Solitalea lacus: one gene and its partner. The protein of the gene in region 1 interacts with the protein of each later gene in a pairwise test. Links are inferred from orthologs where the notes say so. Each region holds a gene or a part of one and is shown in the gene's direction. Other genes may lie near its edges. The genes, in order: ruvA and ruvC.

Evidence for each region.
Region 2: the proteins of ruvA (region 1) and ruvC interact in binary tests that used the Escherichia coli proteins (3 or more experiments, as listed by UniProt). The link is inferred for Solitalea lacus from one-to-one orthologs.

What each region holds. Positions count from the first base shown.
Region 1 is NZ_CP091740.1:867,029-882,141, forward strand. Bases 8,461-11,381 are described here. They hold ruvA (Holliday junction branch migration protein RuvA), read left to right. Parts: upstream 8,461-9,581; coding sequence 9,582-10,181; downstream 10,182-11,381. Other genes in these bases: L2B55_RS03735 (NADP-dependent malic enzyme), read left to right, coding at 8,461-9,403; sov (T9SS outer membrane translocon Sov/SprA), read left to right, coding at 10,225-11,381. Outside these bases: L2B55_RS03705 (tetratricopeptide repeat protein), read left to right, coding at 1-1,371; lipoprotein insertase outer membrane protein LolB1, read left to right, coding at 1,349-2,140; L2B55_RS03715 (murein hydrolase activator EnvC family protein), read left to right, coding at 2,150-3,448; L2B55_RS03720 (Sec-independent protein translocase subunit TatA/TatB), read left to right, coding at 3,572-3,790; Asp-tRNA(Asn)/Glu-tRNA(Gln) amidotransferase subunit GatA, read left to right, coding at 3,845-5,278; L2B55_RS03730 (lytic transglycosylase domain-containing protein), read left to right, coding at 5,474-6,919; more of L2B55_RS03735, read left to right, coding at 7,124-8,460; more of sov, read left to right, coding at 11,382-15,113. UniProt on the Escherichia coli protein: The RuvA-RuvB-RuvC complex processes Holliday junction (HJ) DNA during genetic recombination and DNA repair.
Region 2 is NZ_CP091740.1:1,091,775-1,106,904, reverse strand. Bases 3,200-6,137 are described here. They hold ruvC (crossover junction endodeoxyribonuclease RuvC), read left to right. Parts: upstream 3,200-4,351; coding sequence 4,352-4,924; downstream 4,925-6,137. Other genes in these bases: greA (transcription elongation factor GreA), read right to left, coding at 5,455-5,928; L2B55_RS04700 (HIT family protein), read right to left, coding at 4,962-5,351; L2B55_RS04710 (lysylphosphatidylglycerol synthase domain-containing protein), read right to left, coding at 3,250-4,227; L2B55_RS04715 (glycosyltransferase family 2 protein), read right to left, coding at 3,200-3,266. Also shown: L2B55_RS04725 (PP2C family protein-serine/threonine phosphatase), read right to left, coding at 1-778; L2B55_RS04720 (ABC transporter permease), read right to left, coding at 844-2,070; more of L2B55_RS04715, read right to left, coding at 2,136-3,199; L2B55_RS04690 (NAD(P)-dependent oxidoreductase), read right to left, coding at 6,146-7,084; 16S rRNA (adenine(1518)-N(6)/adenine(1519)-N(6))-dimethyltransferase RsmA, read right to left, coding at 7,153-7,923; 4-hydroxythreonine-4-phosphate dehydrogenase PdxA, read left to right, coding at 8,090-9,175; L2B55_RS04675 (nucleoside deaminase), read left to right, coding at 9,251-9,727; L2B55_RS04670 (glycerophosphodiester phosphodiesterase family protein), read right to left, coding at 9,767-10,606; L2B55_RS04665 (hypothetical protein), read right to left, coding at 10,741-11,235; L2B55_RS04660 (ATP-dependent Clp protease ATP-binding subunit), read right to left, coding at 11,444-13,981; energy-dependent translational throttle protein EttA, read left to right, coding at 14,282-15,130.

The sequences.
Region 1 (15,113 bases):
CAGCAGCAATTAGGTCAATTCGTTATGGCTGCTCAAACATATGGGATGCTTGTTGCTTTGCAGCCTGAAAACGAGGAGTTTTATTTTTTGAAAGCAAGCGCATTGGTATTAGCTGATAAGCTAAATGAAGCACTTGATATCTATTCAAAAATAGAGAATGAGTTTGGGTATAGTGAAGACCTGATTCTTCAGCGGCAGCGTGTTTACCTAAAAGCGGGTAATCTGCAAGATGCCGTAAGAGAGATGGAGGGATTGATGAAGCGGTACCCGGATGAAATTCGATATTATTTAATGATAGCCGAGTTATATGAATCAAATAATTTATATGATAAGGCATTTGAGAAATATCAACAGGCATTAAAAATTGCTCCTGATAATGGATACTTGCACCTTGCTTTGGCTGATTACTATAGGGTTAAAGGCAATAGAAATTTAGTTTTTGAAGAGGTGAAAAAGGCCTTCGGCTCTGATGAAGTAGATCTTGAGTCAAAGGTGAGAATTGTTTATAACAATTATGTAAATAACAACGAGCATAGCGTCAAGAATGAGGCCTTGGTGCTTTCTTCAATTTTAATGGATCGGTATCCTAAGGATGCAAGAGTATTCGCTTTGAGGGCTGATCTGATGTTATTGCTTGATAAAAAGAAAGAGGCGTGCGAGCTTTATCAAAAGGTTCTTAAAATCGATAGAAGCAATTATGCAGTTTGGGAGCAATTAATAAGAATACAGATCAGCTTAAATGATTTTAAACAAGCTGAGCCAGTAACTTCCGAAGCATTGCAATACTTTCCTGACCAGGTGAATTTATATTTATATGATGGTTTGGCTAAATCCCAAGTCGGAAATAAACAAGCTGCCATTGTTTCATTAACGAAAGGACTGCAGTTAAGCTCTGATAATAAGGCGCTTTCCGCCCAGTTTTATGCCTATTTGGGAGATGCTTATCATGCAATTGGTAGCTATCCGGAGTCAGATAAAGCATATGATAGTTCATTAATGCTGGATTATGATAACGCAATGGTATTGAATAATTATGCATATTACTTAAGTTTGCGCGGCAAAGATTTGCTTAAAGCAGAGCGAATGGCTCGTCGGGCAAATCAAATCGAACCTAATAATACTTCATTCGAAGATACCTACGGCTGGGTGTTGTATAGGTTAGGGCGTTATCAGGAAGCAAAAATGTGGATTGAAAAAGCATTAAGTAATAATGTGTCAAAAAGTGCAACCTTGGTTGAACATTATGGTGATGTTTTGTTTAAGTTAGGCGATCGTGATTCGGCGCTGTCTTATTGGAAAAAAGCAAAGGAATTTGGGAGTAAATCAGAGTTGTTAGAAAGAAAAATAAATGATCAAGCTTTACACGAATAAGTTCTTTATAATTATTAGTCTATTAGGGTTGTTTACAACGGCCTGTAAAACCAAAAAAGCGATAGTAGAAACAGGTCCTTTAAATAAAAAGGAGCTTACAGAGCTAGAAAAAGCAAAGCTCCGCTTTGAAAAACAAGTTGACAGCGCAGAGTTGTCGTTCAATTATTTTAGCGGTAAGGCAAAAGCTGTTATTGCTGCCGAAGGCCGTGAGGATAATGCTACAATCAATCTTCGTATTAAAAAAGATGAAATCATTTGGGCTTCAGTAAGTGCTTTGGGGTTCGAAGCTGCTCGTGCATATATTACTCCCGATAGTATTAAGGTTTTAGTGCGTTTAGGAAAGAATGCTTATATCAGTAAGGGTTTTGACTACATTCAACAATTGACCAATAAGAAAGTCGATTTTAAAACACTACAGGCAATTTTGGTAGGGAACAAGGTGCGAAACTTTTCTTCTCCGAATGATGATTTTAAGATCGAAGATCTATTTTTTATTATTACAGGAGGCGATGACACGTTGAAATATAAATTCAACTATAATAATCAGTTTAAAACAAATAGTTTCTCAATTGAGAATTCAACACCTGATCAGCATTTGGATGTCAATTACGGCACTTATGCAACATATAATGATCGCCTGGTGCCTTTAGAGTTATCAATTTCCTCACAAACAGGTGGTAAAAAGTTGGGAGTTTCCCTTCGATATAATAAAATTACGGTTAATGAACCGCTTGAGTTCCCTTTTTCTGTGCCTAAAAGATTTAATTAAACTATACCGATGAAATTGCTTCTTCATAAAAAGAATTTTTACTGCGCTCTTTTCTGTTTGATGCTTTCGGGTAGTTCTTTGGTTGTACTTGGACAATCAAGAGAAGAACTTGAAAAGAAGAAAAAACAGCTAAATCAGGATATAGAATACACCAATAAAATTCTAAAGCAAACTCAAGAAAAAAAAGCCACTTCTTTAAAAGGATTACGGGTACTAAATAGTCAGATTAATACGCGTGAAAAAGTAATAGGTACAATTAATACCCAAATTAAGGTGCTTAACTCGGAAATTGTGGCAAAGAATCAAAATATATCCTCGCTTCAGCGTCAACTTGAACAGTTGAAAAAGGAGTATTCAGGTATGGTATTATTTGCCTTTCGTAACCAAAGTGCCTATAATAAAATGATGTTCATTTTTGCCGCTACAGATTTTAATCAGGCCTATAAGCGAATGAAATACTTGCAGCAGTTTGGGACTTATCGCCGAAAGCAAGCCGAATACATTAATCGCACCCAAACGGCTCTGAACGTAAAAGTGATGGAGCTTAGTACCAACAAGAAAGAGAAAAATACATTGCTTGTAGAAGAACAAAAGGAAAAGGCGACCCTAACCAAGGAGAAAGTTAAGCAGACAGAAGTTGTTGGGCAGTTACAAAGCAGAGAGAAAGCATTACGTCAGGAGATTGCCAAAAAACAACGAGAAGCGCAAAAGCTGAATAAAGCAATACAAGATATTATTCGCAGAGAGATTGAAATTGCAAGGAGAAAAGCTGAGGAAGAGGCTCGCCGCAAAGCAGAAGCCGAGGCTAAGGCCAAGGGATCAACGGCTCCGGTTGAAGCTGCGAAGCCAACTGCTACAGGTTCTGCAGTTCTTTCTGCAACACCAGAGGCAGCTAAACTTACTGCCGACTTTGTAAGTAACCGTGGACGCTTGCCTTGGCCGGTTGAGAAAGGTGTTATTGTGGATCGTTTTGGCACTCACCAGCATGAGGTGCTTTCTAAGATTACAGTAAACAATGATGGTATTGATATTAAAACAAATTCAGGTGCCGCTGTACGAGCTGTATTTTCAGGTGAGGTAGTTGCCGTAACCCAGATATTTGGTGAGTATGCTATCATAATCAGGCATGGTGAGTATTTTACGGTTTATTCAAACTTACGGTCAGCTTCAGTTAGATCAGGAGAGAAAGTAGGAATCAAACAAGTAATAGGTACGGTGGCAACAGATGCGGAAGGAAATGCAGAAGTGAATTTCCAGGTACGTAAAGGCCAAACTGCCATGAATCCGGAAGGATGGTTAGCCAATTAATTGTGTTCAAATGAGTTATTCTTCATTTAATCTTCATCAGACCATTGCTATCTTTGCATGATGATTGGGATTAATTAAGATGCTTAAGAATAATTGTTCGTATATTTGCCAAAATTTAAAGCGATGTTAAATAGCAGTTTATTGTTTTTAAACCTAGGTACAGGAGAGATTGTACTTATCGTACTTGTTGTGTTATTGTTGTTCGGTGGTAAAAAGCTCCCTGAATTGGCTCGTGGTTTGGGAAAAGGTATCCGAGAGTTTAAAGACGCATCTAGCGGCATTAAGCAGGAGATTGAAGACAGCATGAATAATCCTGAACCTCCAAAAAGAGAACAGAAGTAGTCTTGTTAAGTCATCAAAATAATTTTCGTTTAAAAGAAATACACTTTTTAGACCTTGCAATCTTACGATTCTTTAAAAGCTGTTCAGGAAGCTCTGAGCGAAAGAGCTATTACGCTGGAACAGATAGTAAATAATTATCTGACTCGTATTGAGTCCAATAAACACCTCAACGCTTTTGTTGAGGTGTTTTCTGATGAAGCTGTTCAGAAAGCACAGCAAATTGATCAAAAGCTTAAGAATGGCTCTGCCGGTAAATTAGCCGGTATGGTAATCGGTATAAAGGATAATATTTGTTATAAAGATCATCAGGTAAGTGCTTCCTCTAAAATATTGCAAGGATTTACTTCTGTTTATTCATCAACAGTTGTTGAGCGCTTGTTAGCTGAAGATGCAATCATTATTGGTCGGCTAAATTGCGATGAATTTGCAATGGGTGGTTCTAATGAAACGTCATATTATGGGCCGGTATTAAATGCGGCTGATAATGCTAAGGTTTCAGGAGGGTCTTCCGGAGGCTCGGCTGTTGCAGTACAAGCGGATTTGTGTTTAGCAGCCTTGGGGACAGATACAGGCGGATCTGTTCGTCAGCCTGCTGCTTTTTGCGGTACGGTAGGTATTAAACCGACTTATGGTCGGGTATCTCGTCACGGAATTATTGCTTATGCATCTTCTTTTGATCAGGTTGGTCCTATAACTAAGACAATCGATGATGCAGCTTTATTGCTTGAAATTATTGCAGGTAAGGATGAATATGACAGTACTGCTTCATCTCATCCAGTGCCCGCTTATTCGAAACAACCATCGTTTAGCGGCAAAGCTCGTATTGCATATTTAAGTGAAACATTAAGTAGCGAAGGACTAGATCCGGAAATTAAAGCCTTAATGCAGCATAACATTGATTTGTTGCGAGCAGAGGGTCATGTGGTGGAAGAAGCGCATTTCCCACTACTTGACTACGTTGTTCCAACTTATTACATATTAACAACGGCAGAGGCTTCGTCTAACCTAGCGCGTTATGATGGTGTGCATTATGGTTATAGAAGTCCGAATGCCACAGATTTGGAATCCACCTATAAAAAATCAAGAACAGAAGGATTTGGTTTAGAGGTTAAACGACGGATCATGCTAGGTACTTTTGTTTTAAGTGCCGGTTATTATGATGCATACTATGCCAAGGCTCAAAAGGTACGTCGATTGATTCGCGATAATCTCAACGAAATTCTTTCTCAATACGACTTTATTCTACTGCCCAATGCGCCAACTACAGCTTGGAATTTGGGTGAAAAACTTAAAGATCCAGTGGTGATGTATCTGGAAGATATTTTTACCGTTCAAGCTTCATTAGCAGGGTTGCCGGCAATCTCTGTTCCGGTTGGAATTCATTCTAATAAGCTGCCTATTGGGTTACAACTTATCGGGAAGAAGTTTGATGAAAGTGGCCTGTTTTCTTTTTCGAAATTACTTTTAAGTATTAATAAAAAAGCGTAACTTAAAATAGCTGAAACTTAACAAGTTGGGTTTTGTGCTTGAAAATCAGCGCTTTTTTATAGATTAAAACATAACAAACGTTCTTTGTTCATCGTTTTACAATTTGTTTAAGCCTGAATGGCATAGATTATGGTTTTACTCTTGTGAATATATAAGTGTGAGTTTTAATCTAGGTAAAAGCAAATGAAATTACAGATGAAAAAAACTATACTTTCTCTCATTGTTTCAATTGTATTCGGTGTTTCATTAGCACCAGGAGACATGTATGCTTCGGGTTTTAAAAGGAACTCAATTCCTCCCGGAGACAAAGATTCACTTGCGGCCGAAGTAATGGCCTGTTTAACTACCGATACCTTATTCGTTCTGCCCTCTGATCCGGATGAAATTCCGTTCTACGAAAATCATATTTATAAACTTCGATTAGACTCCATTAAAAGTGAGATTCCTCTTGATTATAATGAGTTTGTGCAAAAGCATATCGATTTGTATGCTTTTAAGTACAGAGGATTGGTCTCTCGCATGCTTGGAGTCGGAAAATATTATTTCCCCATTTTTGAAAAATATCTTAAGGAAGAAGGCCTGCCTGTTGAATTAAAGTATCTTCCAATTATTGAATCAGCCTTAAACCCATCAGCAATTTCAAGAGTGGGAGCCACTGGTTTATGGCAATTTATGTACGGTACCGGTAAGATGTACGACTTGGATGTTGATTATTATATTGATGAACGTCGTGATCCAATTGCATCAACTATTGCGGCAGTCAATTTCTTAAGTGATTTATATGACAGGTATAATGACTGGTTATTAGTAATTGCGGCCTATAACTGTGGACCTGGTAATGTGGATAGAGCTATTTCCCGTGCAGGTGGTAGCAGTAATTTCTGGGATATTCGCCCTTTTTTACCAAGAGAAACGGCTAACTATGTACCAGCCTTTATTGCTGCAACCTATGTTATGACCTATGCTCCACAGCATAATATACAGCAGATGGATGTGGAGTTTAGTGCGGAAACGGATACACTAGTAGTTGATAAAGCGGTTTCTTTAACCAAAATGGCTTCAGTGCTTAATATTTCAGCTGAAGCGTTAAAATTTTTAAATCCGAAGTATAAGAAACATGTAGTGAACGCCACTGTTGATAATCCTCAAGAAATCCTGTTGCCTAAATACGCAGGAGACTATTTTGCAAGTTTAAATACCTCTTTGCTTGATCAATGCGTAGTTCAACTGGCTAAGTATTCAGCATCTTCGGAGCGAAATAATACAGATGACGAGTTTGTAAAGCTGCTGAAAAACAGTCGTAAAAAACGAACCATAATCTATTACAAGGTTAAAAGGAATGATAATTTAGGTTCCATAGCAGCTCATCATAAATGTACAGTTAAAGATTTGAAAACCTGGAATGAGTTGAGATCGAACAAGATTGCAAGCGGCCAGCGATTGAAAATTTATGCATCGAAGGACGCATATCTGGCTGCCAATAAATCAAAATCGCCTTTAACTTATAAAGTAAGATCCGGCGATACGCTATCGACTATTGCAGAAAAGTTCAAAGGTATGACTGTTGAAAAATTAAAAAAGCTTAACAATATTAAAAATGCTAAATCTATTTATCCCGGTAAAATATTAAAGGTTGGTTAGCATGAAAAGATGGTGTATTGTGTAAGCGGAAATTAACCAATCATAAAAGGCCCCTTATTGGGGCTTTTTTGTTAATATTTAAATTGATAATGAAAGGATTATGGCAGTATTAAGCATTTTTCAATAATTCATCTAATAAAATATAAATCTGAAAGTTTTTATATGATTTTATATTTTTGGCGATTCACTAAATAAAATATATAAATGAGTAAGACCACTCGTAAACAGGATGCACTTGATTATCACGCATTAGGACGCCCTGGAAAAGTAGAAGTTGTTCCTACCAAAGCAACAAATTCTCAACGCGACTTATCATTAGCGTACTCTCCCGGAGTTGCCGAACCATGCCTTAGAATTGCCGAAAATAAAGACGACGTTTATAAATATACTGCAAAAGGAAACTTAGTTGCCGTAATCAGCAACGGTACGGCCGTGCTTGGTTTAGGTAATATTGGGCCTGAAGCCGGAAAGCCAGTAATGGAAGGTAAAGGGGTTTTGTTTAAGATTTTTGCTGATATTGATGTCTTTGATATAGAGCTGAATGTTACCGATGTGGATGAGTTTGTCCGCACTGTAAAGGCGCTTGAACCAACATTCGGTGGGGTTAACCTTGAGGATATTAAAGCTCCAGAGTGCTTTGAAATTGAGCGTCGCTTAAAGGAAGAAATGAATATTCCTGTAATGCATGACGATCAGCACGGTACTGCTATTATTTCTGCTGCTGCATTATTAAATGCACTAGAGTTGCAAAATAAGAAGATTGAGAATGTTAAGATTGTGGTTGGTGGTGCAGGCGCTGCTGCAATGTCATGTACTCGTTTATATGTATCATTAGGTGCACGTAAAGAGAACATTGTAATGCTCGATAGTAAAGGGGTTATTCGTTCTGACCGTGATGGGTTGGATGCTTCTAAGAAAGAATTTGCTACTGAACGCCGTGATGTTAAAGATTTAGCTGAAGCCATGGTGAACGCCGATGTGTTCATTGGTTTATCTGCTGCAGATACTGTATCTGCTGATATGTTAAAGACGATGGCTGCTAATGCCATTGTATTTGCGATGGCTAACCCTGATCCTGAAATTGGTTATGAACTTGCAACTGCAACCCGTAACGATATTATCATGGCTACTGGTCGTTCTGATTATCCTAACCAGGTAAACAATGTATTGGGCTTCCCTTACATTTTCCGTGGAGCGTTGGACGTTCAGTCGACTCAAATTAATGAGGAAATGAAGCTTGCTGCAGTAAAAGCCATTGCAGAGCTTGCAAAGAAACCTGTTCCTGAAGCAGTAAATCTTGCGTATAATCAAAGTAATATTGTTTTTGGTAAAGACTATATCATTCCTAAACCTTTGGATATGCGTTTGATTACGCATGTGGCTCCTGCAGTAGCTAAAGCCGCAATGGAATCGGGTGTAGCTCGTAAGCCAATTACTGATTGGGATGCTTATATTGAAGGTCTGAAAAAACGTCTTGGCTTAGACGATAAACTGATGCGCAGCATTTCGCAGCGAGCTAAAACAACTCCGAAAAGAGTTGTATTTGCCGAGGCCGATAACTATAAAATGTTGAAGGCTGCACAAATTGTAAAGGATGATAACATTGCAATTCCTATTCTATTAGGCGATATAGAAAAAATCAACGCGCTTATTGAACAGCATAATCTTGATTTAGCAGGTACTACTATTATCGATCCTTTTAAAGAGCCGAAAACTTTACAGAAATACGCTGCGATTCTTTACAAGAAACGTCAGCGTAGAGGAGTGAGCATGAGCGATGCTCTTAAGCTGGTTCGCGACCGTAACTATTTTGGTTCAATTATGGTTGAGTTAGGCGAAGCTGATGCAATGATTTCCGGTTTGACTAAAAGCTATAAAAATGTGGTGAAACCTGCATTGGAAGTTATTGGTACTCGTCCTGGTGTGAAAAAAGTTGCCGGTATGTACATGATGCTTTCAAAAAGAGGACCTATCTTCTTTGCTGATACTACTGTGAACTTAGATCCAACACCGTCAGAGATTGTAGATATCACTTTGTTAGTTAGCGAGGCAGTAGAAACCTTTAATATTAAGCCTCGAGTGGCATTGTTGTCTTACTCAAACTTTGGATCTAGTGCTGGTGCCTCTGCTGTGAAAATGAGGGAGGCTGTTTCGATTTTACACAAAGAACATCCTAGTGTATTAGTTGACGGTGAAGTGCAGGCCAATTTTGCGATTAACACTGAAATGATGCAGGCTAATTATCCATTCTCATGTTTGGCTGATGGTCCTGCTAATACGTTAATTTTTCCTAACCTTGAGTCGGGTAATATTGCATACAAGTTATTGCAGGAAGTTGGTGGAGCAGAGGCTGTGGGGCCTATTCTACTTGGTTTGAACAAACCGGTGCATGTTTTGCAGATGGATAGTTCTGTTCGTGAAATTGTAAACATGGTTACAGTAGCAGTTGTTGATGCTCAGCAACGCGAAAAACTTGCCCAATAGGCAATTTTTTACACCATAGATAAGTCCGGTGGTTAATTATATTTTATTTAATTAACCACCGGATTTGTTTTTATAAAACATGGCTTGAAAGTAACCTTTAGTTATATTTTTGAGTATAATTATCAGATTATTTGTGCATTAACATTATGTTTGGCACTATGTTTTTAATCACATTCGTATGATTGCATATATACACGGAAAAGTAACCTTCATCTGCCCAACATATGTACTTATGGAGACTGCAGGGGTTGGCTATCAGATTCATATATCATTAAATACCTATTCATTAATTGCTGATTCAATTAATAATGGCAATGCTCTTTTAAAGCTGCATACCTATCTAAGTATTAAGGAAGATGCCCATACTTTGTATGGTTTTGCAGAAGAGGGTGAGAAGAGGTTGTTTGTTCATTTGATTTCAGTTTCTGGAGTTGGGCCAAACACAGCTCGCATGATGCTTTCTTCTATTACACCTGTTGAAATTGAGCAGGCAATTATTAAAGGAGATGTTCCTCAAATTCAGCGTATAAAAGGAATTGGGCCTAAATCAGCGCAAAGGCTGGTTTTGGAACTTCAGGATAAGCTTAAAAAAGAAATAGGTAATTCACTTATTCAAATACCACAAAATAATAGTATCAAAGATGAAGCATTATCTGCTTTGGTAATGCTAGGGTTTGTAAAAAGTGCTGCAGAAAAAGTTATTGACAATGTTCTGAAAAAATCAACAAATGGTATGACTGTTGAAGGGTTGATTAAAGAGTCATTGAAAAATCTTTGATAATTTTTATTTTAATGACCTATTATCCAATAATTAAACGAATTTGAAACCAAAATTTACTATTGTCTTTTTAGCGGGGTTGTTGTTTGTTTTTCTTTGTGGGTGTTGTAGCAATGCTCAAGGGCAAGCTATTTCATCAACTACTAAAGCTGACACGAACAATTTGCGATACCCTTTTAAGGAAAGAAGAGACGTTTTAAATCGTTATAATTCTATTATTGGTTTAAAAGATCCTTCAAATGTTTCCCGACGTGTTGAATATGATCCTAAAACCAATACTTATGAGATCATAGAAACAATTGGCGGAAGGACGTATCGTTCTCCTCAAAAATTAACATTTGAGGAATATAAAAGATATACGTTAGAAGAAGCAAAGCGAAGTTACTGGCAGCAAAAAACGGGGCAAAGTAATGAAATTGTGCAGAACAGAGGCTTGCTCCCTAAGCTAACTTTTCAAAGCAAAACGTTTAACGATTTATTCGGTGGAAGTTTTATTGATATTCGTCCACAGGGTTTTGCTGAAGTTAATCTTTCTACCCGATTCAATAAAAATGAAAATCCTTTATTCAATACCCGTCAGCGCCAGCAAGCCAGTTTGGATTTTGATGAGCGGCTTCAATTAAACTTAACCGGACAGATCGGTGAAAAGTTGAAGATAAATACCAATTTTAATACGCAAGCTCAGTTTGATTTTGAGAATCAGATGAAGTTTGAGTATACCGGTAAAGAAGATGAGATTGTACGGAAGGTTGAAGTAGGTAATGTGAGCATGCCCATTGCCGGAACATTGATCAACGGAAGCCAAAGCCTTTTTGGTATTAAAACTCAAATGCAGTTTGGTCGTCTTGGAGTAACCGGACTATTCTCGCAACAGCGAAGCGAGATGAAGGAGATCAATATTACCAATGGTGCGCAAGAGAGTGAGTTCATGATTCAGGTGGATAACTACGAAGCCAACAAACATTATTTCTTAGCCACCTATTTTCGTGATAAGTACAATGAAGCATTATCACGTCCTCCTATCGTCAATTCAGGGGTGGTAATTAATAAAATTGAAGTTTGGGTAACCAATCGAACAAACAATAATAGCGACTCAAGGGATATACTTGCGTTTTTGGATTTGGGTGAGAATAAACCTTATAATTCAACTTTGTTCCTAAGTGGGCAGGCGTTAAATCCATCAGGTTTTAATGACGGAGTAACACCTCAGTCTAATAATTTATTAACTACGATTCCTTCGCAGTTAAGGTTTACTAATGACAACACCGTAAATGCATACTTTCAAGGTACAGGAGGTAGCGACAATTATGCAAAACTTACCTATGCTCGTAAACTTAACGACAGAGAGTATAAGTTTGATCCTGTGCTAGGTTATATTTCCCTAAACCAGCCTTTAAATAACGACGAAGTATTGGCGGTTGCTTACCGTTACACATTAAATGGTGTTCAGTACCAAGTGGGTGAATTTTCAACGGATGTTCCGCAAGACCCTTCAAAACCAGTTGTGCTTTATGTAAAACTGCTGAAGAATGAATTGCTGAAAACGTATTTGCCAACCTGGGATCTGATGATGAAAAACATTTACAGCTTAAATGCTTATCAGGTTAGTCAGGATGGCTTTAGATTAAATGTAATTCGACTGGATGAAAAATCAGGTGTAGAACAACCTGTAATGCCTGAAGGATTAAATACCAAGGGCAAGCCATACATTCAGTTAGCCAATCTGGACCGGATAAATAATCAACAAAATAATGAACCAGATGGAGTTTTTGACTTTATAAACGGTGTTACCATTGATCCTTTGAACGGTCGGATTGTATTTCCGGTAGTAGAGCCTTTTGGTAAAGATTTGGCTTCCAAGTTTTCTCCAACAGAAGTTGACCTAATAAGAAAGTATGTTTATCAACCTTTATATGATTCAACCCGATTTGTTGCTCAGCAGTTTCCATCGTTAAACAGATATTATTTAAAGGGTATTTACAAATCAAGCACCAGCTCTGAGTTTAACCTTAATGCCATTAATGTGCCACAGGGTTCGGTACTATTAATGGCTGGTCCAACCCAAATGGTGGAAGGAGTGGATTTTACGGTTGATTATAATTTAGGTAGAGTGAAGATTTTAAATGAAGCATTGTTGAATTCCGGTATGCCAATTAAGATCAAGCTTGAAAGTACGGAGTTGTTTGGTATTCAATCGCGGACAATGATGGGGGCAAGATTCGATTATAATGTAAACGATAAGCTGAATCTTGGGAGTACAATCCTAAGCCTAAGTGAACGACCATTAACACAAAAAGTAAATATTGGCGACGAGTCAATTTCTAATACCATTTATGGTTTTGATGCCAACTTTAGGTCTGAATCAAAGCTCTTAACCAGGCTGGTCGATAAGTTGCCATTCATTTCAACTAAAGAGCCATCATCAATTAGTTTTAACGGAGAGTTTGCTCAGTTTATGCCGGGTCATGCCAGGGCCTTGAATATTGCCGGCGACAAAGGTGGGGTGTCTTATCTGGATGATTTTGAAACCACCCGTTCAATAATTGATCTTAAGAATTTTAATAACTGGTTTATCTCGGGTACACCACAGTTGTTTCCTGAAGCTCAGTTTAGCAACGATTTAAGCTATGGTTATAATCGTTCGTTATTAGCTTTTTATACTATTGACCCAATCTTTTATTCTATCGGAAACAGCACTACACCTTCAAATATTAAAAATAACAAAGAAGAGCAGTCCAACCCTTACGTGCGTGAAGTAACCGAACAAGAGGTGTTCCCTAATAAACAAGCAGTAACTGGAACACCTTTGCTTTTACCAACTCTCGACGTTGCTTTCTACCCTAAAAAACGTGGTCCGTATAACTATACAACAACAGGAGTTTTGCCTGATGGAACATTAAGTAACCCGCAAAGTCGTTGGGGGGGGATGTTTAGAAAGTTGGAGCAGAATGATTTTCAGGCGCTAAATGTTGAATACATTGAGTTTTGGGTGATGGACCCCTTCTTGGGGAATCCTAACTCTAAAGGAGGTGATCTCTATTTTAACTTAGGGAACATTTCAGAAGATATTTTAAAGGATGGTTCTAAAAGTGTTGAAAATGCCTTGCCTGCTGGTGGCGACCCTAATTTGGTAACTTCTACCGTCTGGGGTAATGTGGGTAAAAATCAGCCTGTTACTCAGGCTTTTGATAATGACCCATCAGCTCGTCAACGTCAGGATGTGGGATTGGATGGTTTAAGTTCAGAACAAGAAAGTGCTTTCTTTCAAGTTTATTTAAATCAGTTGCGTAGTGTACTTCCTGCAGGTTCTTCTGCATTAGAACAGGCTGAAAAAGACCCTTCCTCTGATGATTTTGTGTATTTCCGTGGACCGGCACTTGATGCTCAGAATGCATTGATTCTTCAGCGCTACAGCCGTTTTAACGGTACCGAAAGTAACTCAAAAACCAGTTCGCAGGCACAGCAGATTGTTGGAATTGAAAATGCGGCATCAACTCCTAACCCAGATGGAGAAGATATTAACCGCGACAACAACATGAGTGCTTCTGAAGAATATTTTCAGTATAAAGTTTCCATTCGTCAACAGGATTTGGTTATTGGCCAAAACTTCCTGAATGATAAAGTGGTAACTAACGTGAAATTGCAAAATGGAAAAGTGCAACCTACAACATGGTATCAATTCCGAATTCCTATCACTGCGTTTCAATCACGGGTAGGTAATATCCAGGACTTCAGGTCTATTCGTTTCATTCGTATGTTCATGACAGGTTTCACTGATTCGGTGATTATGCGTTTTGCCAAACTGCAATTGGTAAGAGGCGAATGGAAGGAGTTTAATCCTGACAATAACCCTTTGATGGTTTTGCGTGAACAAGGACTGCCTGCTTCAACTACAGATAATTCCAACCTTAATTTAGCTGCAATCAATCTTGAAGAAAATGGTAATCGTGAACCCATTCCATATGTGATTCCTCCAGGTATTGAGCAACAACAAGTTCAAGGTGTTTATCGTGAAAATGTGCGCCTGAATGAGCAATCATTATTGTTAAGGGTTGATAATCTGAGTGATGGATTTTCCCGTGCTTCTTATAAAACAATCAATTTTGACTTTAGATCCTATAAGCGTCTTAAAATGTTTGTCCATGCTGAAGGAGGGCTTTCTTCTGGAGACGTTAGGGCTATTGTTCGTTTGGGAACTGATTATGACCAAAATTATTACGAGTACGAAGTTCCATTAACAGTAACACCTCCAGGTTCTAAAAATCCGGATGTGATTTGGCCTTCTGATAATAACCTTGACATTGCCTTTGAAACGTTACAGAAGCTTAAGCGTGACAGGAATGCCTTGAACTTACCGATTAATGAATTATATACCATTGTAGAGGGACGTTATCGAATTTCAATAAAGGGACAGCCTGATTTGAGTAAAACAAGAGTGCTGATGCTGGGTGTAAGAAATCCATACCAGGGGAATAATTCGGGCTTTGATGATGGTTTACCTAAGTCTGCTGAACTTTGGTTCGACGAATTGCGCATAGCCGAGTTTAAGGAAGAAGGTGGTATGGCCATGACTGGTTTAATGAATGCTAAGTTGGCTGATTTTGCCACCGTGAGCTTGGCTGGAAGCATGAGCACCTTTGGATTCGGTTCGTTGGATAGAAAAGTAAGCCAGATAAACAGAAGTCAGAATGCTACTTACGATGTTTCATCGAACATAGAGTTAGGGAAGTTCTTTCCAAAGAAAGTTAATTTCTCAATTCCAATGTATATCTCCTATGCTCGTGATACCAAAAAGCCTGAGTACAGTCCAATTTCTCCAGATCTTTTGCTAAATGATGTATTAAATTCATATAGAGGAGATAATAGAGAAAGAAGGGATTCGCTAGCAAGTGTAGTGAATGATGTTACTACGCGTAGAAGTATCAACTTTAC
Region 2 (15,130 bases), 230 kb from region 1 along the record:
CGAGCGGAAGTTTTTGAAATGCCAATGCGCGCAAACTCGCCTGAAAATTGGCCATAAGCAAAGCCGCACTCATTCCTTTACCTGAAACATCGGCTATGCAAAAAATGAATTCGTTTTTATTGAGTTCAAGAAAATCGTAATAATCTCCTCCAATATTTTGTTGAGGAACATACCTGGCTGACATGCTTATCTGCTCATTATCAGGCAACTTTTTTGGAAACAGCATGGTTTGTACTTCAGCAGCCAGTTCGATGTCACGCTCCAGCCGTTCTTGCTGAATACGAATTTCCAACAGGCGTCGGTTTTCAGCGGCAACAATAATGACGTTAATAATTGTTTGAATGAGCTTTACATCAATATCTATTTGATCAATTTCAACATTCTGATAATCACCAATTAACACATAACCAAAGATCTCATTTTTGTATTCAACCGGAATCAGAATTTTGAATTCATGGAGAATATCAGAATCAAAACTATTGATGAAGGTAACCTGTTTATACTCTGAAAGAATACTCACAAGTTCACTTTTCATTTCTGCTGAAAGCTTTTCAACCCCAAAGTAAGAAGGTTGATTCCATTGACCATCAGCATCTCTTGAGAACACCCTTAACTTTCCAATTCTGAGCTGATTACTTAAGATTAACTCATTCATTTGGAAAAGCGCCTCAATAGAATAGTTATTATTAATGGCTCGTGTGATCTCAAGCAGAGAGTTTAATTCTACTTGGCGACGAATTAATAATTCTAGAATTTCTTGATTGGCTTCCTGATTCACGGGATTATTAATAAAGACTTTGGTTTAGCTATAAACTAAAATAACAAAAATCGATTTAAATAATATTAATTACCAGAAGTTTGCTCCTTTACATTAAACGCATCAGTTAAACCTACAGAAACAAGATTAAAGGCGTAAACAATTAACATGATAGCTAAACCTGGCAATGTTGCCAAATATGCAGCATCAATTATTATGTAACCATAATGTTCTTTAATCATTCCTCCCCAGGAAGGAAACGGTGGCTGGACCCCAAAGCCTAAGAAACTCAACCCTGCTTCAAGTAAAATTGCTGAAGCAAAATTAGCAGAGGCCACCACTAAAATAGGTCCTGAAATGTTTGGCAATATGTGTCGGGCGATAATTCGGGTATTGCTGAAGCCCATTGCACGACCTGCCTCAACAAATTCAACTTCCCTTATCCCAATTATTTGTCCACGAACCATACGGGCAACGTCAACCCAAGTGGTTAATCCTATGGCAATAAATACCTGAAAAAAACCTTTACCTAAGGCAAATGATATGGCAATAACAATTAAAAGTGAGGGCAATGACCACACAACATTAATCAGCCAAGAAATAAAGCGATCAATCCATCCCCCAAAATATCCGGCCATTGCACCAAGGGAAATGCCTATTATCAACGAAATAAAAACAGATACAAATCCTACCGACAAGGAAACCCTAGACCCCAAAATCAATCTGCTTAACATATCCCTACCATATAAGTCTGTACCTAGCCAATACTTATGGACAATAATATTCTCTTTAACTATTTTATCCTGCAGATCTTTAACTAAAATAATTTCATTTTGTCCATTGGTTGTTTTAAATGCCAGCTTTTCTCCTTCCTCAACTTCAACTTTCTCACCTTCAGCAATTGGAAACGCAACATGTGCTATCGAAAAACTGCGCACCAACTTTTCGTCGTCACTTACCCCGGTATATTCGTCTATAACAATACTATCTCCTTTAAAACGATAATTATTTATAGGTATATAATCAAAAAAGTCCGGCTGGCCAAATAACAGCTTTTCAAAGACATTCACCGTATCAACATGCTGATTTTTACGAATGGCTAAAAACTGAATGCTAGTCCCGGGATGTTTTGTACTTAATTGAACAGCCATCCTATTGGCCATAGGGGTGTCATCAGGCATTATCAAATACCCTAAAACTGATACAAGTAAAAAAGCAACAATGATAATCAGTCCTAAAACTGATAATTTATTTCGAAGAAAACGCTTCTTGGTTCTAGCCCAAGGAGTTTCTGGAGAATTTACCGAAGACATACAGCATCAAATATACCTGAAATAGAAAATATGCCTAATTATTTTAATCTTAAATTACAGGTTGTTTATTGTACCATTCTCCCTTTCCATTCGTATTGTTTAGCTTGCCCTGCAAAACCGATATAAACAATATAAAACAGGTGAATAAAAGCAACTATTGGAAAATAAATGACCAGGTTAAGTTTTTTCAAAAATTTTGCCACCGGGAATACCCATATTAAATCGATCATGCATTTGAATAAAAATACATAAGCGAAAACCTGAGCAAAATGTATATTAAAAACACCTAGAAGAAGGTTTAAAAGCAACGCTACATAAAAGAAAAAAATGGAAACGCCAATAACCACCATTGCTTGATTTTTATAGCGGGTGCTTTTGGAGGCCCAACGGCGACGTTGTGCAATAAATTCTTTTATTGTAGGCTTAGCGTGAGTATAAACAACTGCATCGCGCGACTTCAAAAACTTAACCTTATCAGGATAGGCAGAAAGCATTTTATGCAACAGCAATTCATCATCGCCCGAAGCAATATGATCAATACCTAAAAATCCCCCTACCTCAAAAAAAGCTTTTTTTTCATATGCCAGATTAGCCCCATTGCAACTACCTGCGCTTTTATTAGCTATAGAAGCAGCCCCAAGACTTATCAAGCACATAAATTCCAAGCTCTGCAATTTTTCAAAAACTGATTGCTCTTCAAAATATGCAACCGGAGAAGAAATCATTTTACTACCGGTTTGCTCATATTCATTCACAATGGAACTAATCCAATTTTTCCCCATTCTGCAATCACCATCAGTAGTAATAATTAAATCACCGGTAGAAATACTTATTGCGTCTGCAATTGCTTTCTTCTTATAGGAATTAAGTGCAGGATCTGCCTTTAGTTTTATAAGTTTAAGATTTGGAAATTGAATCGCTAATACTACTTCAGCAGTTCTATCAGTTGAGTGATCATCAATAACAATAATTTCCAATAAATCAGCAGGATAGTCTTGTGCCACTATATCACCAACACACTTACCAATCATCTTCTCTTCATTGCGAGCAGGAATAATTACACTAACCTTTGTTTGAGGGGATCCTTTGTGAATTGCTGGTTTATTAATTCTTCTCCAACCAATAATAAAGCTACCAGCAATAATAAAATATACAAACGTTAAAAAGTAGGTTAAAATATCAATCAGTAGTTGCACCAAAAAAATTCGCTTTTAAAACAAAATAAACACCTAGTAATGACGGGATTATTAGATTGAGAAGCCATACCCCAAAAGCCGCAGCCAACACATTTACCGCTTCCGCATCTCCAACTAAAAATCCAAAGAAATAAGTGGCTGCTGCACCTCTTATCCCTATATCAAAGAATGCGAAGGTAGGCAAAATTGATTGAACCATATAAATTACACTTATCAGCACCATGCAAATGGGGTAGGTTACCTGAGGAATAAACAGGTTGATAAGTAAATAATATTGCATAGAAAAAATCAGATAGCGAAGAAAACTCATGCCAAAAACAGTCAGCAATTCACTCTTGTCGTATCTTAACAATACACGAAAATTCTTTTTAAACTTATGTAAAAATGAAAATGAATCGAGGATAACATAGAACCACTTGATATTTAATAGCAATAACAACATACCAATACTGAACAGGATGGCTGCAAAAATTATAGATCCTAAAATCACCTTGCTTACGGGAACGAAAATAGCTACAAAAATGGCCAAGCCTATTGCTCCCATCACATTAGTAACCATCATCTGGCTGAACGCCCCTACCCCCATTGCCAGAGCCCCTCTAACTCGATTTTCAGGTGTAAGGTAAAGCACCCGGCCTCCAAACTCTCCTATTCGGCTTGGGGTAAAGGCTGCTAGTGTTAATCCGGCTAGTAAAGATTCAACTGTTCTTTTCCATGAAAGTGATTCAACTTTCTTTACCAAATAATGCCATTTAAGCGTTTCAACCAATATATTCAAATAGGCCAGGTAAATGACCAATAAAAAATATGAAATGACCCGTCCGTCCAATGCTTGGTTTGTAAATGCATCAATTTTTTTTATAGATTCTGGATTTGTGATTTTGCTATAAACAAACCAACAAGTTAAAATCAGAATTAGAACTTTTAAAGAGATTCCAAGAATCTTTCTGGAAACAGGCATGCTTTATGGAGAGTATTTTTAATTTAAAATAAAATTCAAATATCCTTATATTTTTAAACTTAGCCGCTATCTATTTTGAGTGTAACGAAAATTTCAGGTAATTCGTGTTTTAAAAAAAGAATAAGTGAACGACAAGAACGACAAGAAAGAGCGCATAATTTTAGGAATAGATCCAGGAACTGCTGTTTTAGGTTATGGATTAGTACTTGAAACCCGTAATAAACTTCAACTACTTACTCTTGGCGTTATTCATCTAAAAAAATATGAAAATCACGCATTAAAACTTCGCCGAATTTTTGAGCGAACCTCCATGCTCATAGAAGAGTATAAACCTGATTGTATGGCCCTTGAAGATCCATTTTATGGTAAAAACGTACAAGTTATGCTTAAACTTGGACGCGCCCAAGGGGTAGCTATGGCAGCTGCACTAAGCCGTGATTTGCCAATATTTGAGTATTCACCCAAGAAAATCAAACAATCAATTACCGGTAACGGAAATGCCACCAAAGAACAGGTGGCAGGCATGTTAAAGCAGTTATTGAATTTTAGCGAAACACCTGAGTTTTTAGATGCTACCGATGGTTTGGCTGTAGCCGTTTGCCATTCTTTTCAAAAAACTGGAACAGAAGGCTCCTCAAAGAAAACCTATTCCGGATGGGAAGCCTTTGTAAAAGACAATCAAAAAAGATTGAAATAAGCCATCACTCTTTTTATAGCTCAACAATTAGCTGTAATTATACACTTAATATTTTCTGTAACGTAGCAGCTAACTGTTCCATGCTAGGCGGACTAGGTTTATGGCTGAAATTCATATCACCAATTCTGTTAATTGGAATTAAATGAACATGAGCATGCGGCACTTCTAATCCAATTACAGTAACACCAATACGTTTACAAGGTATTGCTTTCTCAATTTTCTTTGCCACTTGTTTGGCAAAAATCATCATACGGCCCAACAGTTCATCTTCCATATCAAAAAGATAATCTACCTCTTTTTTGGGAATAACAAGGGTATGACCTTCGGCCAATGGTTCAATATCCAAAAAAGCCAAAAACTCATCGTTTTCTGCCACTTTAAATGCCGGTATCTCACCAGCAACAATTCTTGAGAAGATAGAAGCCATTTTTCAATAGAGAGTAAAAAAGTAATGAGTTATAATCCCTGATGATTTTTGAATCAACCTATGAGAACTTATAACTCATTACTTAAGATTTATATATAAACTATTATCTGCTGATTTCGAGAATTTCGAACTGCATTGTCCCGTTCGGAACAGTCACGTCGGCAATGTCACCTACTGATTTACCCAACAAGCCCTTTGCAATTGGTGATTGTACTGAAATTTTGCCGGTTTTAAGATCAGCTTCTTTCTCAGCCACCAATTGATAATTCATTACTGTACCGTTCTTAACGTTTTTAATTTTCACTTTAGAAAGCACTAATACTTTTGAAGTATCTAGCTTAGATTCGTCAATCACCCTAGAATTAGCCAGTACTTCTTCCAGTTTGGCGATCTTTAACTCATGTAATCCTTGCGCTTCCTTTGCAGCATCGTATTCTGCATTCTCTGAAAGATCGCCTTTATCACGAGCCTCGGCAATCTGCTTTGAAATCTCAGACCTTCCTTGTGTTTTCAGATGCACTAACTCCTGCTTAAGTTTCTCTAATCCCTCATGAGTTAAATATGTAATCTCTGCCATAATGCAAATAAATTTTTATTGACTGATATAAAAAGAAACAAGACTACTCGTCATTTACTGACGCATAGTCTTGTTATACAATGCTACAAAATTAAAACTTATTTTTCGAATTTTCTATTAACATTTTATAAACAACTGATTAACAATAACAAACAAGAATTGTTCCATTTAATCTTTATTGTTAATAAATCATCTTTATCAAATGAATCTGAAATAATTATTTCTTTTGAGTAGAGTTCCACTCAATAATTTTTTTAGCTAGAACAGCTGAAATTTTTTGGTATGACTCGACACTCCAACCACCAACATGCGGGGATAATAACACATTATCTCGTAGAATTAACTTATCAAACCAGACTTTATCTTCAGCTCTTAGCGGAAATTTTTCTTTCTGCAACACATCTAAACCTGCACCTTTAACTTTGCCGGAGTCGAGAGCCTTCAGCAATCCCGCAATTTTCACAATCTCTCCTCTTGCAGTATTTATAAACCAGATGTTTTTCTTAAATCGGTTAAAGAATTGTTCATCTACCATGAAACGGGTTTCATCAGTTAGAGGTATATGCAAGCTTAAAACATCAGCATATTCAAATAGTTGTTCTAATGAACTTTCCTGCACCCAATTATCTCCAAAATCGGTTTTATATTTATCATAAGCTAAAACCTTTACCTCAAAACCACGTAGTTTTTTGGCAAAGGCTGGCCCCATAAAACCGTAACCTATAATACCGACAGTTAACCCATCCAATTCCCAGCCGCGGTTTCCTTCCCGATCCCAAATTGCATCCCGAACTTCTTTATTCCCCTTTGGAAATTTGTTCATCACAGAAAGTAACATTCCCAACGCATGCTCTCCTACGGCATTGGCATTTCCTTCCGGAGCATTAAACAGCTCTACTTTTCTTTCAAGAGCATAGTCAACGTCAATATTATCCATCCCGGCACCTGCGCGAGCAATGAACTTCAGTTTTGTGGCACGGTCAAATAACTCCTTCTCAACCCTAAATTTTGTACGCACTACCATTCCTTCATAATTGGAAATACACGCGAGCACTTGTTCATAAGTAATTTTGGGTTGGTAATCACATTGAAAACCATTGGCGGCAAGCGCTTCCATTAAAAATGGGTGGGTTTCATCAACGACAAGTACATTCATGAAAATTCTGTTCTTTAATCTAAAACTCTACTCAAGAATTAACTATTGTGAGAATAGCTGCTACCAAATTATTTTTCTAACAGTTGCGTGATATTGACAAAATCTTCAACCGAAAGTTTCTCGGCTCGAAGCTCCAAAACCGATTCATCAATTTTTCCTTTAGGCTGAAATTGGCTTAATGCATTTCGCAATTGCTTGCGGCGCTGGTTAAAGGCAGCTTTAACAACTTGGAAAAACAGTTTTTCATTACAGCCCAGTTCTGTATTTTCTTTTCGGGTGAGTCTTATTACACCCGAATTTACTTTTGGCGGAGGATTAAACACCCCTGGCTTTACCGTAAATAAATACTCTATCTTATAATAGGCTTGAGTTAAAACGCTTAAAATACCATATTCTTTACCTCCAGGTTTGGCTGCAACCCGTTCTCCCACTTCTTTCTGAAACATCCCCACCATTTCGGGTACCATTGCCCTATTCTCTATTATTTTGAAAATAATCTGCGAAGAAATATTGTAAGGAAAATTACCTATGATAGCAAACTGCTGCTGAAATACTTTTGAAAAATCCATTTCCAAAAAATCACCATGAATAATACGGTCTTTCAATTCGGGATATTTCTTATGTAAAAACTCAATTGATTCTCCATCAATATCAATTAATGAGGTTTTATATTCCGTTTTCTTAACCAAGAAATCAGTTAAAACACCCATCCCCGGACCAACTTCAAGCACTTCAGAAAAGCCAATTTCAGGCCGCAAGCTTTCTACTATTTTTTGTGCAATATTTTTATCTGTTAAAAAATGCTGACCTAAATGTTTTTTGGCTCTTACTAGTGACATACAACTATTTTAATGGCGATTAAACTACCTATTTTAAATTTATAGTCATTATTTTTCTGTTTCAACCATTACCAGTATTAAATTCGTATCTCATTTCTGATAACTGATAACAGATTACTTTTATCTTATAACTTTGTAGTTTAATAAAATCCAAAAATCGTAATAAATGTCGAACGTATCGCAGAAAAAAATAAAAGTCGGCATCACTATCGGTGACATCAATGGCATTGGTATCGAAGTGATTCTGAAAACACTTCTAGACAATCGGATTCTGGAACATTGTATTCCAATTATTTACGGTTCAGTAAAAATCACTTCATTTCATCGTAAAGCATTAAACATTCAGGATTTCAGCTTTAATATTATTCAAAACACTGAGCAGGCTAACCCTAAACGTGCCAACCTTATAAACTGCTGGGATGAGGAAGTAAAAATAGATCTGGGCCAACAAACTGAAAACGGAGGTAAATATGCCTTCAAATCATTAGAAGCAGCAACCAATGATTTGGTAGAAGGTAAAATAGATGCCCTTTTAACCGCTCCAATCAACAAGTATAATATTCAACAACCAGGCTTCGATTTTCCTGGGCATACTGAATATTTACAACAACGCGACGGCAGCAGTGAGTCGTTAATGTTTTTAGTGAGTGAAGATTTGCGTGTTGGAGTTGTAACCGGACATATTCCTGTTAAAGACGTTGCAAGTTCAATTACTACTGAAAAAATTCTTGCAAAGCTGCGCTTAATGAATAAAAGCTTAAAGCAAGACTTTTGGATTGAAAAACCAAAGATTGCAGTTTTAGGACTTAATCCACATGCTAGTGATAATGGTTTGATTGGCGAAGAAGAACAAACCATTATTATCCCTGCTATTGAAGAGGCAAGAAAGGAAAAAATTATGGCTATCGGCCCGTATCCCGCTGATGGTTTCTTTGGCAATGGCTCATATAAGCAGTTCGATGCTGTGTTAGCAATGTATCACGACCAAGGTTTAATTCCTTTTAAAACACTATCATTTGGCTCTGGAGTTAACTTTACGGCTGGCTTATCAATTATTCGTACTTCTCCAGACCATGGAACCGGATATGATATTGCGGGAAAGAACCAAGCCAATGCTGATTCGTTCCGTGATGCCTTATTTATGGCAATTGACATTGTTCGTAACCGCAGGGAACAAGCGATGTTGCTTGAAAATCCGCTTAAAGTGGGTCAACTGAAAATGAAAGTAACCCAGGAAGACAGTGAAGAATAGTCACTTTAAACTCAATAATATACAGCAAAAAACTTCCTTGGCAATTCCTAAGGAAGTTTTTTATTATATTACCATATGAGCGAATTGATGAATGAATTTATGCAAGAAGCCATACGGCTATCAAAAGAAGGGCCCTTAAAAAATGAGGGCGGCCCCTTTGGCTGTGTGATTGTTAAAAATGGTGTAATTATCGGTCGCGGAAACAATCAGGTTTTAACCACTAATGACCCCACTGCTCATGCAGAGGTAATAGCTATTCGTGACGCATGTAAAAACCTTGGAACTTTTCAGCTTGATGGTTGCGAAATTTACACTTCATGTGAGCCTTGTCCTATGTGCTTAGGTGCTATTTATTGGGCAAGACCTTCCAAGGTCTATTTTGCAAACACTCGTAAGGATGCTGCAGAAATTGGCTTTGATGATGACTTTATTTACAGAGAAATTCCTCTTAACCATAACGAAAGGCAGATTCCAATGATTCCCTTAGGGAGAGAGGAAGCCCTTACAGTGTTTCAGTTTTGGCGCAGTATAGACAAAAAACAACTTTATTAAAAGCAACAAAGGCCTAACATTTCTAAGGCCTTTGTTCTTCTATTTTTGATAATTGCCAAATAGCTTAATGGCTTTATCAGGATAATCAGTAATGATACCATCCACACCCATCTTTGCAATCCGTTCCATATCAGCATTTTTATTAATTGTCCACGGTATCAAACTCATGTTTTTTTCATGAACACTATTTACAAGTTCTTCATTAAGAAGCTCGAAATCGGGACTATAAATAGCAGGAACAAATCCTAATACAGCCAAATTAGCCTCCAATCCCAACTCATTTTCCACCAGTAAAGCTGTTTTTATTTTAGGGTAAAGCTGATGAATCACTTGAAGTGTTCTCACATCAAATGATTGCACAATTACTCTATCTTCAATTTTCTTTTCAAGAACTACACTCATCAATAGATTGACAAACTCATTAGGATTCGGGTGAAAAACTACGTCTCCTGCAGGTGTAAGCTTGGTTTCAATGTTATAATACAATGGCTTAAGTCCTTTAGCGTTGACGTAATTCTCTACACTATCAATCAATGAAGATAACAATGGTTTTTCTACTGAAAACTTCTTTTGATCAGGAAAGCGAGGATGAACCTTACTTCCTACATCAAACATTCTTATAGCTTCATAATCCAACTGATATAAATTGAATTTGCGTTCTTCAGTTTCCTCAATCGACTCTCCGTTAGGCTGTAACACAAACTCATGTGACATAAAATTATCATGCGAAACCACCACTTTTTTATCTCTGGAAATAACACAATCCATTTCAAGCGTTTGAACACCTAGATCAATCGCTTTAATCATAGCCGGGATTGTATTTTCCGGCATTAACCCCCTACATCCTCTATGTCCCTGTATATCAATATCTGGCTTCATTTGGGCTAATGATTTTAAACAATAACAGCTGAAAAATAATGCTAAAACAAATTGCTTCATGTAATAAAATTTGAAGCAATATACCGGGCCAATATTAACTGATTATTAATTCAATAGGCCGATTTTAGCAAGAATTATTTAAAATCAATATATTTTTCAACTGGCTTTACCGCTTTTTGTACGGCGTTGTAATCTTTCAGATTGATTCCCTTATCCTTCATCATGGCAATTTGTTCAGCATCCACCAATACAATCTTGACACTTGTTGGTCCTGGACGAGAAAGCTGACTGCCATTTATGGTTTGCATATCGATCTGTACTAATCCAGGTGTTGAGGCAAAAAAATACGACACTCCATTTACCACTTGAGGCAATGCATCATAATATCCTTGGTCAAATGACATATAAACCAATACTGCTCCTGTAGCATTAAAGTTAGAAGTAATCTCAGGCATATTAACGGTAGTATAATAACCTGTTCCGTTACTATAAGCAGTCCACTCGCTAGGCAGTCTATCTGTAATTACAGTACGAGCTGGTGTTGTATAAACTTCTGTAATATCCTGACATGAGGTAGCCACTCCTAAAATCATCAAAAGTGAGCCAAGCGTATAGGTTAATCTTTTCATAAACTTCATTTTTAAATTAAGAGTAGAACTTCTGTAGAAGCAATCTCTTTAAACTATGTTTTTATTAATTAGATGTCGGCAGAAGACATTCAGTTGCATAAAACCTTGCAAGTCGACAAACAAATAACTTTACCAACTGAAAATAAAGGAATTAAATTCACTTTATAAACCAACTAAAATGGAAACGCCCCAGAGCGGGGCGTTTCTATTAACTTAAATTATCTTCTTCTTTTTTCTTGCGCTTACGCGCTTCCTTCAAAATATTGATCTTTATTTCATTGGTTTCTTTATCAACACCAATTTCCATAATATCTCCATCCTGAATCTCTCCTTTAAGTATCTCTTCCGCTATCGGATCTTCAAGATATTTTTGAATAGCACGATTTAGCGGACGAGCTCCGAAGTTTGGATCAAAGCCACGCTCAGCAATTAACTCTTTCGCATCGTCTGTCAACTGAATTGTATAGCCTAAATTTTGAATACGTCCAAACAATGATTTCAGCTCAATGTCAATAATTTTGAAGATATCTTCCTTGTTCAATGAATTGAATACAACAACGTCATCAACACGGTTTAAGAACTCAGGAGCAAAAGCACGCTTTAAAGCAGTTTCAATTACACCACGTGAATGGCTATCTGCACCTGCAAGCTTAGTCGAAGTAGTAAAACCAACACCTTGACCAAAGTCTTTTAACTGACGTGCACCAATGTTTGAAGTCATAATGATAACCGTGTTACGGAAGTCAACTTTGCGACCCAAGCTGTCGGTTAACACACCTTCATCCAGTACTTGCAACAAGATATTGAATACATCAGGATGTGCTTTTTCGATTTCATCTAATAACACAACTGAATAAGGTTTACGACGAACTTTTTCAGTTAACTGTCCGCCTTCTTCGTAGCCAACATATCCTGGAGGAGCACCCACCAAACGAGAAACTGCAAATTTCTCCATGTATTCACTCATGTCGATTTGAATCAATGAATCATCTGTATCAAACATGAATCGAGCTAAGGCTTTGGCCAACTCTGTTTTACCAACACCTGTAGGACCTAAGAATATGAAAGAACCAATAGGCTTTCTAGGGTCTTTTAACCCGGCACGTGTACGTTGAATGGCTTTTGTAAGCTTTTTAATAGCCTCATCCTGACCAATGATCTTATCTCTCAGTTCATCAGCCATATTAAGCAATTTTTGACTATCAGCCTGGCCAACTCGTTGAACAGGAATTCCTGTCATCATTGCAACAACCTCTGCCACGTTATCTTCTGAAACCACATAACGCTTAGTTTTAGTTTCAGCTTCCCATTCAGTTTTAGCTTTATCCAATTCTTCTAACAGATGTTTCTCTGTATCACGAAGCTTGGCTGCTTCCTCATATTTCTGACTACGAACTACCCGGTTTTTTTCCAGCTTAATTTCCTCAATTCGTTGCTCAATATCAATAATGTTTTGAGGCACGTGAATATTGGTTAAGTGTACGCGAGAACCGGCTTCATCCAAAGCGTCAATTGCTTTATCAGGTAAGAAACGGTCAGTAATGTAGCGATTGGTTAAATTGACACAAGCATTAATCGCTTCAGGAGTATAATTAACACCATGATGTTCTTCGTATTTCTCCTTAATTCTATTCAAAATTTCAATGGTTTCATCTACAGTAGCAGGTTCAACCATTACCTTTTGGAAACGACGATCTAATGCTCCATCTTTTTCAATATACTGACGGTACTCATCTAAAGTTGTAGCTCCAATACATTGAATCTCACCTCTTGCTAATGCAGGTTTAAACATATTAGAAGCATCCAACGATCCTGAGGCTCCTCCTGCTCCAACAATAGTATGAATTTCGTCGATGAACAGAATCACATCAGGAGATTTCTCCAATTCGTTCATGACTGCTTTCATACGCTCTTCAAATTGTCCGCGGTACTTGGTTCCGGCAACTAATGATGCCAAATCAAGGGTTACCACACGTTTATTGAAAAGTACACGGGAAACTTTACGCTGAACAATTCTTAATGCTAAACCCTCTGCAATAGCTGACTTACCAACTCCAGGTTCACCAATAAGGATCGGATTATTTTTCTTACGACGGGAAAGAATTTGAGAAACACGTTCAATTTCTTTTTCACGTCCAACGATCGGATCCAGTTTACCTTCTTCTGCAGCTTTGGTTAAATCTCGACCAAAATTATCGAGTACAGGAGTCTTAGACTTTGAATCACTGGTTTTCTTAGAGCTTCCAAAGTTTTCTTCTTCTCTGTAGTTTTCCTCATCAGAAGAACTTTGAGGCGCCTCACTTCTGATGCCACTCACATTGGCTTCAAGTTCAGCTTTAAAAACCTCATAGTTAACATTAAACTGATTCAATACTTGAGAAGCAATATTATCTTCATCTCGCAACAATGAAAGCAACAAGTGTTCTGTCCCAATCACCTCGCTTTTGAATATTTTTGCCTCCAGGTATGTAATTTTCAGAACCTTCTCCGCTTGTTTGGTTAACGGAATATTTCCCAAATTAACCGTTGTGCCAGAAGTGCCTTTAACTGCGTCTTCAATAGTTTTACGCAACTTGTAGGTATCAATACCCATCCCTTTCAGCAACTTGATGGCAATGCCATCGCCCTCACGGATCAGTCCTAAAAGCAAATGTTCTGTACCTATATAGTCGTGCCCTAATCGTAAAGCCTCCTCGCGACTGTACGAAATGACGTCTTTAACTCTCGGTGAAAATTTTGCTTCCATATAATAAGGAATATAGTGAATATTACTTAAAAACGCTTAAATTATTAAAATGTTTATACAAGTCAAGAGCTATTTGAGATTACTAACTTGTGGTAAGTTGGGCTCCTGAAACGGCCCGAGACTAATGTAAGAACTATCTTTATAAATCGAAGCGATTTATTATTAAGTTATCAACAATTACGCCAAAAGACAACTCTAAATTATATACGGTAAAACATGAAGAAAGATTGCTTAAACTATAATTTTTTTGTGAGCAGCAGGCTAATGTCGATATTTGCAAACTTAAGCAAATAAGCAATAATGTCAGACGAAAAAATCATATTTTCAATGGCTGGGGTAAACAAGATTTACCCGCCACAAAAGCAAGTTTTAAAGAATATTTACCTGTCCTTTTTTTACGGTGCTAAAATTGGTGTAATTGGTTTAAACGGCTCCGGAAAATCATCTCTTCTTAAGATCATTGCCGGTTTAGATAAGTCATATCAAGGCGAAGTAGTATTCTCACCAGGATACACTGTTGGATATTTAGCCCAAGAACCTCAATTAGATCCAGATAAAACGGTAAAAGAGGTTGTTCAAGAAGGCGCTCAACACATCATTGACATCCTGAAAGAATACGAGGAAATTAACGAACGTTTTGGACTGCCGGAGGTTTATGAAAACCCTGATGAGATGGACAAATTAATGAACCGTCAAGGCGAGTTACAAGATAAGATTGACGCTGTTGGAGCATGGGAGCTTGACAATAAACTGGAGCGTGCAATGGATGCGTTACGTTGTCCAGAACCGGACACAAAAATTGCCGTTTTGTCAGGTGGAGAACGTCGCCGCGTGGCATTATGTCGCTTATTGATTCAAGAGCCGGATGTTTTATTATTGGACGAGCCTACCAACCATTTGGACGCCGAGTCAATTGATTGGTTAGAAATGCACCTTCAACAATATAAAGGTACCGTAATAGCTGTTACTCACGACCGTTATTTTCTGGACAATGTTGCCGGTTGGATATTAGAATTAGACCGTGGAGAAGGTATTCCCTGGAAAGGTAATTACTCCTCATGGTTAGATCAGAAAGCGAAACGTTTAGCCCAGGAAGAAAAATCGGAAACCAAACGTCAAAAAACCTTGGAACGTGAGTTGGAATGGGTA